Regions from separate parts of the Nonomuraea diastatica genome, predicted to be linked through region 3. Evidence: riboswitches for the same ligand, from Rfam matches in the RefSeq annotation. Region 3 holds a riboswitch; each other region holds the start of a gene.
What was found. Region 3 has a riboswitch for cyclic di-AMP ahead of E1294_RS34610 (hypothetical protein). Riboswitches for the same ligand answer to the same signal wherever they lie in the genome.

Region 1 (3,264 bases), on a different contig from region 3:
GCTGGCGGCCCAGGGGCGGGCCACGCCGGGCGACGTGGTCCTGGTGGCCACCGTCGGGGTGCAGCTCGTCACCCAGGCGTCCCGGCTGGCCTTCCACGTCGGGTCGGTGGCCGCCGGTCTGCGCGCCGCCGCGCGGCTCGCCTGGCTCCGCGCCTACGCCCGCACCCACACCCCGGCCTCGGCAGAGTCCGACGACGACGCGCCCCACGCCAGGGCGAGGGCGGCCACGAAGGGCCACACCCGGGAACGCGGGCGGGACCACAGCCGGGAACACGGGCGGGATCACGGCCGGGACCGCGCTGCCGGCGGGGCGGAGCCGCCTGAGAGCTTCGCGCAGGGCATCACGCTGCGGAACGTGTCGTTCACCTACCCCGGCACCACCCGGCCCGTGCTGCGCGGGATCGACCTGAGCCTGCCCGCCGGCGCGACCGTCGCGCTGGTCGGATCGCACGGCTCGGGCAAGACCACCCTGGTCAAGCTGCTGTGCGGCCTCTACCAGCCCTCCGGCGGTGAGATCCTGCTGGACGGCGTCCCGCTGCGGGACGTGCCGGCCGTGCGCTGGCGGAGCCGGATCAGCGCCGTGTTCCAGGACTGGGTCCCGTTCGAGCTCACCGCCGCCGAGACCGTCGGCATCGGCGACCTGCCCCGCATGGACGACCGCACCGCCGTGGACCAGGCACTGGAGCGGGCCGGCGCCACGGAGGTGGTGGCCGGGCTGCCCAGGGGCCTGGACACCGAGCTGGGCGACAGCTTCGAGGGCGGCATGACGTTGTCCGGCGGGCAGGGGCAGAGACTGGCGCTGGCGCGCGCCTCGATGCGGGAGGAGCCACTGCTGCTCGTGCTGGACGAGCCGACCGCCTCCCTCGACGCTCCCGCCGAGAGCGCCGTCTTCGCCCGGTACGCGCAGGCCGCCCGCCGCCACCGCGCCGCCATCACCCTCCTGATCACCCACCGCTTCCCGACGGTGCGCATGGCCGACCTGATCGTGGTGCTGGACGGCGGGCGGATCGCCGAGCAGGGCGGTCACGGCGAGCTCATGGCCCGCCAGGGCCGCTACGCCGAGCTGCACGCCATCCAGCGAGCGGCGGCGGACGGCTAGGTCGGGGGGCGCGGGGACCGGGCGGAAACGCGCGCGAGCGCGCGTCCCGCACGGGACGCGCGCTCGCGCGCGGCAACCGGGTCAGCCGGCGTACTCGGGGTAGCCGTAGCCGACGACCTGGGACTTCGGACGGGTGCGCTCCTCGACCTTGCCGTTGCCGGTGTTGCCCTCGATCGTGGAGAGGGTGCCGTCGCCGTTGTCCTTCACGACGAAGCCGACGTGCTGGATGTCGGTGATGTCCTTGCCGCCGTCCCAGGCGAAGAACACCACGGCGCCGGGCTTGGCCTCGGTGCCGAAGCGGTCGTTGGCGGCGAACCACTTGGCGTGGGCGACGGTGTAGGCGTCCCAGCCGATCTGCGGGCGGGCGCCGGTCTGCTCGCCGACCCAGGAGACGAACATCGCGCACCAGGCGGCGTTCAGGTACGCGGCCCGGTTGCCGCCGTCGCGGGCGATGGTCTCGGCGGCGCGCTGCGAGCCGGCGTACCACTTCTGGTACGGGGTGCCGCCGCCGGCGGCGTTCTCGGAGATGCCGACCTGGGACTTCGCGAAGTCCAGGACCTGGGAGGCGGTCACGTTGACCTTGGTGTCCTTGGCCGCGCGCTGCTTGGAGTCGGTCACCGGCGAGACGGCGGCCACCTTGTCCACGGGCGGGGTGTCGGCGTTGGCCGCGGCGACGTTGACGCCGAAGGCCGAGGCGAAGATGGTGGCGCCGAGTGCGGCGCAGGTGATGGTTCGCTTGGGGATTGCGGTAAGACGGAACGTGGCCATCGAGGGGGTAACTCCTTGCTTCCATGCCGCTTACCGGGTTAGCTGACGGGTTCGGGCGTGGAAGCTGCCCTACGGCACCAGAGTGCCGATTCACCCCAAAGGACGTGGGTCCCCGGTTCCGCGCGATGCGGATTCAGCGGTCACAGGACGATCCTGTGATCTTTCGTGCGATGGTCAGACATAGCCGGACAAACCGGACGTATGCCGTAAGATGCCCCACAAGGTAATACATGCGGCAAGAGGATTACAACTCTATAAAGCCCAGCTAGGCGAGTTGCCTGCGAGCGTCGGCCAGAAGCCCTGCCATGGCAAGGGATTCGTCAAGGGGCATGATCGAGGATTCGGTCCTGCCCTCGGCCGTGGCGGCGCGGACCTCGCGGAGCTCACCGGCGTATCCGTTGTCGGCCGGATCGAGCACATGCTCTTCCGGCTCCATGGAGAGCCCGGTGAGGACGATCCGCTCCGGCGCCCAGAACGGCGCGTGGATGTCCGCTCGCATCTGTGTCCCTACAACGCAGGCCTGGTTCGGGTAATTCCCCAGCAAGGAGTTTCCACGAAAGCCCGTCTGCCGCCGGGGTAGAGCAACACCCCGCCCGCCTCCGCGTCAACTCCGCTCGGCGCCAGGGATCCCGTGATGCGCAGGCCGGTGGGCATGCCCAGCAGCAGCTGGGCCAGGCCGAACGGGTAGACCCCCAGGTCGAGCAGCGAACCTCCGCCCAGCTCCGGGGCCCACAACCGGTGCGCGGGGTCGTACGGCATGGCGAAGCCGAAACTGGCCTGCACCGACCGGATGTCGCCGAAGCGCGCATCGGCGGCGATGAGGCGGATCAGCGGGTTGAACCGCATCCACATGGCTTCCATGAGGAACACGCCCGCCTCACGCGCCAGGCGTACCATCTTCTCCGCGTCGTCCACGGTCGCGGCCAGCGGCTTCTCGCACAACACGGCCTTGCCCGCGGCGATGGCGGCCTCCGCGACCTGCAGGTGCTCGGTGTGCGGCGTCGCCACGTAGATCGCGTCCACCGCCGGGTCGGCGCAGAGCCGCTCATAGGAGCCGTACGCCGACTCCGCGCCCAGCGCGGCCGCCAGGGCCTGCGCCCGTTGCGGATTCCTGGAGCCGACGGCGCCCACCCGCATCCCGGGCTCGGCCACGATGGCCGCCCCCACGGTCCGCGCTATGACGCCCGTCGCCGCTATGCCCCACGTGAAATCCCGCACGCGGAAGATGCTAGACGCATCAGATCAAGTTGAACGTGTCAGGGTCGCCTCCGATGCGAAGGCCCCTGTTGAGCGCGCCGACGGCGGCCATGCTCTCCGGGTCGAGGATGAAGTCGAACACGCCGATGTTCTCGGCGATCCGCGACGGCGTCACGGACTTGGGAATGACGACGGTGCCG
Region 2 (3,264 bases), on a different contig from region 3:
GGCCTTGACCAGCTCCTTCAACTGCTTGGTGAGGTAGGCCGCCGGGAGGTCGTAGTGGAGGGCGAGCTGGGCCGCCGACGCGCTGGCTCCCGGTTCGAGCTGGGCCAGCGTGGTCGCGCAGTGCAGAACCCACTCGGTGCTCACAGGCAGCTTCACGCCCCGATTCTATCGCAGCTATCATAGATCCGTTTAGTCCATAATTAAGGAGATCATCATGCGGATCGCAGTCGCCGGCGCGACCGGGAACATAGGGGCGCTCACCGCCGCGACCCTTGAACGCGACGGCCACGAGGTCGTGCGCATCAGTCGTTCGCTCGGAATGGACCTGGCGACCGGTAACGGGCTCGACGACGCCCTGGCCGGTGCGGAGGCGGTCGTCGACGCCATCAACGCGCCGGCGGCCGGCCCGGAGGAGACGGTGGCGTTCTTCGGCGCCACCACCCGCAACCTGCTGGCCGCCGAGGAGCGGGCCGGGGTGCGCCACCACGTCCTGCTGTCGATCGCCGGGGTCCGTCGCGTCGAGGGCAACGCCCACTACGCCGGCAAGCGGGAGCAGGAGCGCCTCGTGGCAGCCGGGCCGGTGCCGTGGACGATCGTGCCGGTCACGCAGTTCCACGACTTCGCCGAGATGGTGGCGGGCTGGACGGAGCGGGACGGCGTCGCCACGATCGCCCCGCTGCTCGTGCAGCCGATCGCCCCCGCCGACGTGGCCGGCGTCCTCGCCGAGATCGCGGCCGGGGAGCCTCGGGGGCGGTACGCCGACGTCGCCGGCCCCGAGCCGCAGGACCTCGTGGACATGGCCCGGCGCACTCACGAGGCGCGGGGCCGTACGGTGCGGCTCGTGCCGACGTGGTCGGGGGTGTTCGGCCCGGCGATGGCGGGCGACGTGCTGCTGCCCGGCGAGGGCGCGCGCATCGCGCCGACCACTTTCGACGACTGGCTCGCCGGGCAGCGGTAGAGGGAGACGCGGGTCCCCGGCGGGACGGACTGCCGGCGGATGCGCTCGGCGGGGATGTGCTCGGCGGGGCCCGTGTCACAGGGGTATCACGCGTCCCTTTCGGTGGGGCCCGCGTACGGTGCCGGAAAACTTTGCCAAAGCCCTGGAACGCCTGCGGGAGCGGCGATCCAGGGCTCCCCCACGGCCAACGACATTGCATGGGGATTTATACCGCTTGCAGCGTTTATGGGGCGTTATATACCTTTTTGGGATTACGGCACACGGCACCAGGCGAGCGCTCGCCGAACCGTTGCCGCGACGTTGACAGGCCGAATCCGCACAGCGGAGCCGGGGACCCACCTTTCCGGGGTGAATCGCACGCCAGCCGTGGGCTGCGCGCGTAGGGCACTTCCAAGCCCGAACCCGTCAGCTAACCCGGTAGGCACATGGAAGCAAGGAGTCGATCCCCCCATGCGCAAACTTACGCGACGTCTCACCCTGTCCGCCGCCGGCGCCCTCCTGGCCGGAGCCACCGCCATCGCGGGCGCGACCGTGCCCGCGCACGCGTCTCCCGTCGAACCGGGCTCGGCCCAGGCGGCCGAGCAGCGGACGCTCACCTACGGCCAGGACGTGTCCAACCACCAGCCGCTGCACGACTGGGCCTCCAGCCCCGCGCAGTTCGGCATCATCAAGGCCACCGAGGGCACCGACTTCCGCGACGCCGCCTTCGCCAGGCACTGGAGCGAGCTGGGCAAGAAGGGCATCGTGCGCGGGGCGTACCACTACGCACACCCCGGCAACGACCCCATCGCCGAGGCCGACCACTTCCTGTCCATGGTGAACTCCCAGCCCTCCAAGCCCGGCGACCTGCTGGTGCTGGACCTGGAGACCACCGACGGCAAGTCCGTCGAGGAGGTCAACGCCTGGGCCAAGGCGTGGTTGTCGCACGTGAAGGCCGAGACCGGGGTCACCCCGATGTTCTACAGCGGCTGGAACTTCGCCAACACCTACGGTAAGGGCCTGGCCGAGTACCCGCTGTGGGTGGCCCACTACAGCAAGCCGAAGGGGATGGTGACCCCGCCCGCCGACTGGAAGACCTGGACCATCCACCAGTACTCCGACTCCCCCATCGACCAGAACGTCTCCGCCCTCTCCCCCGACGAGTTGCGGGCCTTGGGCCGCGCGTCCGCCTGACCGGGTTCGCACGGGCGGACCTGACGCCGGGGCCCCCGGAAGGCCCGCCTGAGCGCCGCCGGTCAGGCCGCGTACGGGTCCTGGCCCGCCCGGATGCGGCCCGCCATGGTCTTGAGCGCCTCCAGCGCGGTCAGGTACGTCAACGGGCCGAAGGACACGCGGGCGACGCCGAGGGAGGCCAGCCTGCCCAGGTCCATGCCGGGCAGGCAGGACACGTTGACCGGCCCGGGGATGGCCTTGACGAGGTCGCCGACCACCTCTTCCGAGGGGGCCAGGATGGGGAAGACGCAGTCGGCGCCGGCCTCCAGGTAGCGGCGCCCGCGTTCGGCGACCTCCTCGGCCGAGGTGGAGCCGGTCAGGAACACGTCGACCCGCGCGTTGATCACCAGGTCGGGGCCCGCCTCCCGGAGAGCGGCGATGCGCGCGGCCTGCGTGCCGGCGTCGACCAGTCCCCCGGCCCGGTGGTCGGTGTCCTCGATGTTGAAGCCGGCCGCGCCGATGGCGGTGAGCCGCTCGACGAGCTCGCCGGGCGGCAGGCCGTAGCCGGCTTCGGCGTCGACCGACACGGGTACGTCCACGGCCCTGATGATCCTGGCGGCGATGTCGAACATCTCGCCGACGGGCGCGCCCTCATGGTCGTCGCGCCCCAGCAGGGCGGCGATGGACGCGCTGGCGGTCGCCAGGGCGGGATAGCCCGCCTCGGCCACGATGGTGGCGCTGCCCGCGTCCCAGACATTGGGCAGGATCAGCGGGTCGCCGGGCTTGTGCAGGTCGCGCAGGAGAGCGGTGCTGGTGTTCGCCATGGTCGTTCCTTGCCTGTGAGAGTCATGTCTCTCTCTTGACTCCAGAGATCTTCACTTCGTGACGGCTTCACGGTGTGATCGCCGACACAGCCGGCGCCGTCGGGCGGGCGGGGCTGTGCCGGCGCGCCACCACGTCAGCGCTCGCCCGTCCCGGCCGGCGGCCGTTCCAGCGCGGAGTGCCGGCGGCTGTAGGCGAAGTAGAGGACCAGCCCGAGCACGAACCACAGGGCGAAGCGCAACCACGTCGTCGGGTCCAGGAAGGTGATCAGCCAGATCGAGAAGACCACCCCGATGGCGGGCACTACCGGCATTCCGGGAGTGCGGAACTCA
Region 3 (3,264 bases):
ATGCCGGTCGCGCCGAATAGAAGGATCTTCATGGCGCCACGATATCGATCGGATACTGGTTACTTCACCGTGCTATAAGTACCTTGTGGATACCGGTGATGTCTTCGACCCGAATTGCCCGACGCGGGTGGTCCTCGACCGGATCGGCGACAAATGGTCGGTGCTGGTGCTGCTCTGCCTCGCCGACGGGCCGATGCGCTTCACCCGGCTGCGCTCGCGGATCGGCGGGGTCACGCCCAAGGTGCTGACGCAGACGTTGCGGACCATGGAGCAGGACGGGCTGATCACGCGCGAGGTGTTCGCGGAGGTGCCGCCGCGGGTGGAGTACGCGCTGACCGACCTCGGCCGTTCCCTGCACGACCCCATCTCGGCGGTGGCCACGTGGGCCGAGACCCACGTGGCCGAGATCCTCCGGCGGCGGGAGCGGTCCGCGTAGTCAGGCGCCGGTCAGCTTGGCGATCTCGCGGGCGATCTCCGGCCAGAGCGGCTCGGGCAGGTCGTGGCCCATGCCCGGATAGGTCACCAGCCGGGCGCCGGGAATGGCCGCCGCCGTGGCCCGGCCGCCTTCGACCGGGATGAGCGGATCGTCCTCCCCGTGCAGCACCAGCGCCGGCATCGTCAGGCTCGCCAGCAGGTCCGTACGGTCGCCCGAAGCCATGATCGCGGCCAGCTGCCGGCCCGTGCCCGCCGGGTCGAAGCAGCGGTCGAACGCGCGCCCCGCCCTCTGGACGACCCTCGCCCGGTCCATCGCGTAACCGGGCGAGCCGATCACCGTATACGTCTCCAGCGCCTGCGCCATGACGGCCGCGCGGTCGGCGGCGGGGCGGGCGGTCAGGGCCGCGAACGCGGACTCCGTCGGCGGAGCGACCGTGGGGCCGGGCGTCGACATGATCGAGGTCAGGGTCAGCACCCGTGCCGGATACCGGATGGCCAGGGACTGGGCGATCATCCCGCCCATGGAGGCGCCGGCCACGTGGGCGGCCGGCCAGCCGATGGCGTCCATGAAGCCCGCGGTGTCGTCGGCCAGGTCGTCCAGCAGGTACGCCGAAGGCGCCCCCGTCGTGGGAGCGCCCTGGTCGTGGAGGTGAGTCGACAGGCCCGCGTCGCGGTTGTCGAACCGGACGACGTGGTGTCCCTGCTCCACCAGGAGCTCGCAGAACCCGTCGTCCCAGTGGGTGAGCTGTGCGCCGAGCCCCATGATGAGGAGCAGGGGCCGTCCGTCGGGGGAGCCGATGCTTTCGTAGGCGATGTCGATGCCGTTCGCGGCTACGCGGAGGGTCACGGGGGCCAGAATGTCATTCTGGTGCCGCGTTCGTAAAGTCAGCCTCGCCGGGCGTAGGCGCCGGTGGAGAAGGGCACCGGCCGCCCCTTCTTGCCCAGGCCGTCACCCCACTTGGTGATGACGTAGTCGATCTCGATGTGCCCCTTGCCGCCGTTACCGTCGATCATCAGCGAGTCGCGGTTGAAGGTGCCCCCGGTCAGGTCGGCGAACGTCTTGGCGTCGAGATCCAGCATGATGCCGCGGCTGGACGGCTCCCCGGGCCCTCGGTCCCCGACGAAGAAGGGCATCTTCTTGCCCTTGTAGATCACGTACCCCTCGGTCAGCAGCGGCCAGCTCGGGCTGGCGGCCATGCCCTTCTGCATCGGCTTGCCGCTGGCGGGCAGGCCGGTGTCGCCGGCCCTGCCCGAGCCGTCGTCCCAGAAGTACGACGCCGTGGTGGAGCCCTTGAACAGGACCTTCTCTTCGGCGCCCGGATCGGCGTGTGCCGCGGTGCAGACGACGCTCATCGAGCTGACGGTGGAGGCGGTGAGCAGGGCGAGGGAACGCAGGCCAAAACGGGGAGACATGAAATGTGGAGTCCTTCGCGAGGGGACGAGGGGGAGGCACGCCGGCAAGCAGGCACGGCGCTGCGGCACGCCCGAGCGACTACATCGGGCGAGAGAAAGAACCTGGGGAAGGAGGGCCGCTCAGGCGGCCGGCACTACGCGATTCGGGGGTACGACGCGGTGATACATGCGTTATGTCCTCTCCATCACACCTACCGGGTTAGCTGACGGGTTCGGGCGTGGAGATGCCCTACCGGCACGCGGCCGGATTCACCCCAGTGAGGGTGGGTCCCCGGTTCCCGATCGAGTCGGGATTCGGCGCCAGCCGGAGGCCCTCTCTTGGGTAAGGGCCAGGTCACCGGCTGGTAATGGCGGCAACTCTAGCAGCGAATCGGACATACGCAAACGATTCGCCATCAACCGGGCAAAGATCTACCTAGCGCGGGAATACGAAAGGGGGTACGGCATGCCGTACCCCCTCAGTTCCTTCCGGCTCAGCCGCCGCTCTTGCGCCTGAACGATCTCTTACTCGCAGCCGGGCCGTGCGTCCCGTGAATCTTCGATGGGTCGACGCCCCTGCCACCAGCGCCGGAGCCCGCGTGCTGGTTGCGCTTGCGCTCCAGTGCTTCGCGGAACTTGCGCTTCATCTCGTCCTCGGGAGTTTCGCTGACTTCCGGCTCCGGTGATTCCGCCATGAGGACCTCCATGGTGTTGGGGACAACGACAGCTTCGCACGGCGTCGCTTTCGACGCGAAACCGACCTCGCCCTGTCACCCGTCGCGGGTGAACGCCAGCAGCCGGAACACCGGGTCCGGCCCGTCCCGCCCCTGCCCGTGACCCACGAACGTGGCCTCGCCGGCCTGCCGCAGACCGTGCCGGGACGCCTCCGCCACGACCAGCTCCGGGGCGTCGGCGGGATGCCGCCGGCCTCCAGGCCCGTGGGCGGCCCGCTTGTCGACCGTCGTGACGTACACCCCGCCTGGCCGCACCACGCGCGCGGCCTCGGCGATCACGGGACGGGCGTCGTCGAGCAGGTGCAGCAGCCAGATCGTGGTGACCGCGTCGACCGCCCCGTCGCGTACGGGCAACGCGCAGCCGTCACCCAGGGTTACGCGCACGCGCCCTGCGGCGACCCGCGCCATGCCGGCGGAGGCGTCCACGCCGAGCACCCGCAGGCCGCGCCCGGCCAGTTCCCTGGTCACCAGCCCGGTGCCGCACGCGACGTCGAGCAGCGTGCCCCCGGGCAGCAGCCCGCGCACGGCCTCGGCGGCGGCCTCGGCCCGCGGCAGACCGCCACGGGTCTCGTCGTAATGTGCGGCTTCGAGGTCGTAGTCGAGCACGACGGAAGCGTACGCCCGCCGGGTAAAGGGAGACCGTTCGGTTGCTGGTGTTGTGTTGGAGTGGCCCAGGAAATACACCCCGCATGTTGGTCGACGC

Region 1: it holds a riboswitch for cyclic di-AMP, as region 3 does, so the genes downstream of both, E1294_RS19250 (CHAP domain-containing protein) here and E1294_RS34610 (hypothetical protein) in region 3, are expected to answer to the same signal.
Region 2: it holds a riboswitch for cyclic di-AMP, as region 3 does, so the genes downstream of both, E1294_RS53665 (glycoside hydrolase family 25 protein) here and E1294_RS34610 (hypothetical protein) in region 3, are expected to answer to the same signal.

The regions. Positions count from the first base shown of each region.
Region 1 is NZ_SMKP01000051.1:3,060-6,323, forward strand. Features, by position in the region: gene E1294_RS19245 (ABC transporter ATP-binding protein) at 1-1,099, shown strand, start outside; gene E1294_RS19250 (CHAP domain-containing protein) at 1,181-1,867, opposite strand; cyclic di-AMP (ydaO/yuaA leader) riboswitch at 1,880-2,016, opposite strand; gene E1294_RS19255 (hypothetical protein) at 2,133-2,366, opposite strand; gene E1294_RS19260 (Gfo/Idh/MocA family protein) at 2,375-3,085, opposite strand; gene E1294_RS19265 (aldo/keto reductase) at 3,105-3,264, opposite strand, start outside.
Region 2 is NZ_SMKP01000229.1:3,713-6,976, reverse strand. Features, by position in the region: gene E1294_RS46025 (RrF2 family transcriptional regulator) at 1-156, opposite strand, end outside; gene E1294_RS46020 (SDR family oxidoreductase) at 215-958, shown strand; cyclic di-AMP (ydaO/yuaA leader) riboswitch at 1,255-1,397, shown strand; gene E1294_RS53665 (glycoside hydrolase family 25 protein) at 1,409-2,131, shown strand; gene E1294_RS46010 (isocitrate lyase/PEP mutase family protein) at 2,194-2,934, opposite strand; gene E1294_RS46005 (amino acid permease) at 3,069-3,264, opposite strand, start outside.
Region 3 is NZ_SMKP01000126.1:16,290-19,553, forward strand. Features, by position in the region: gene E1294_RS34595 (NAD(P)-dependent oxidoreductase) at 1-32, opposite strand, end outside; gene E1294_RS34600 (winged helix-turn-helix transcriptional regulator) at 86-436, shown strand; gene E1294_RS34605 (alpha/beta fold hydrolase) at 437-1,282, opposite strand; gene E1294_RS34610 (hypothetical protein) at 1,321-1,848, opposite strand; cyclic di-AMP (ydaO/yuaA leader) riboswitch at 2,022-2,158, opposite strand; gene E1294_RS34615 (DUF5302 domain-containing protein) at 2,322-2,522, opposite strand; gene E1294_RS34620 (class I SAM-dependent methyltransferase) at 2,598-3,167, opposite strand.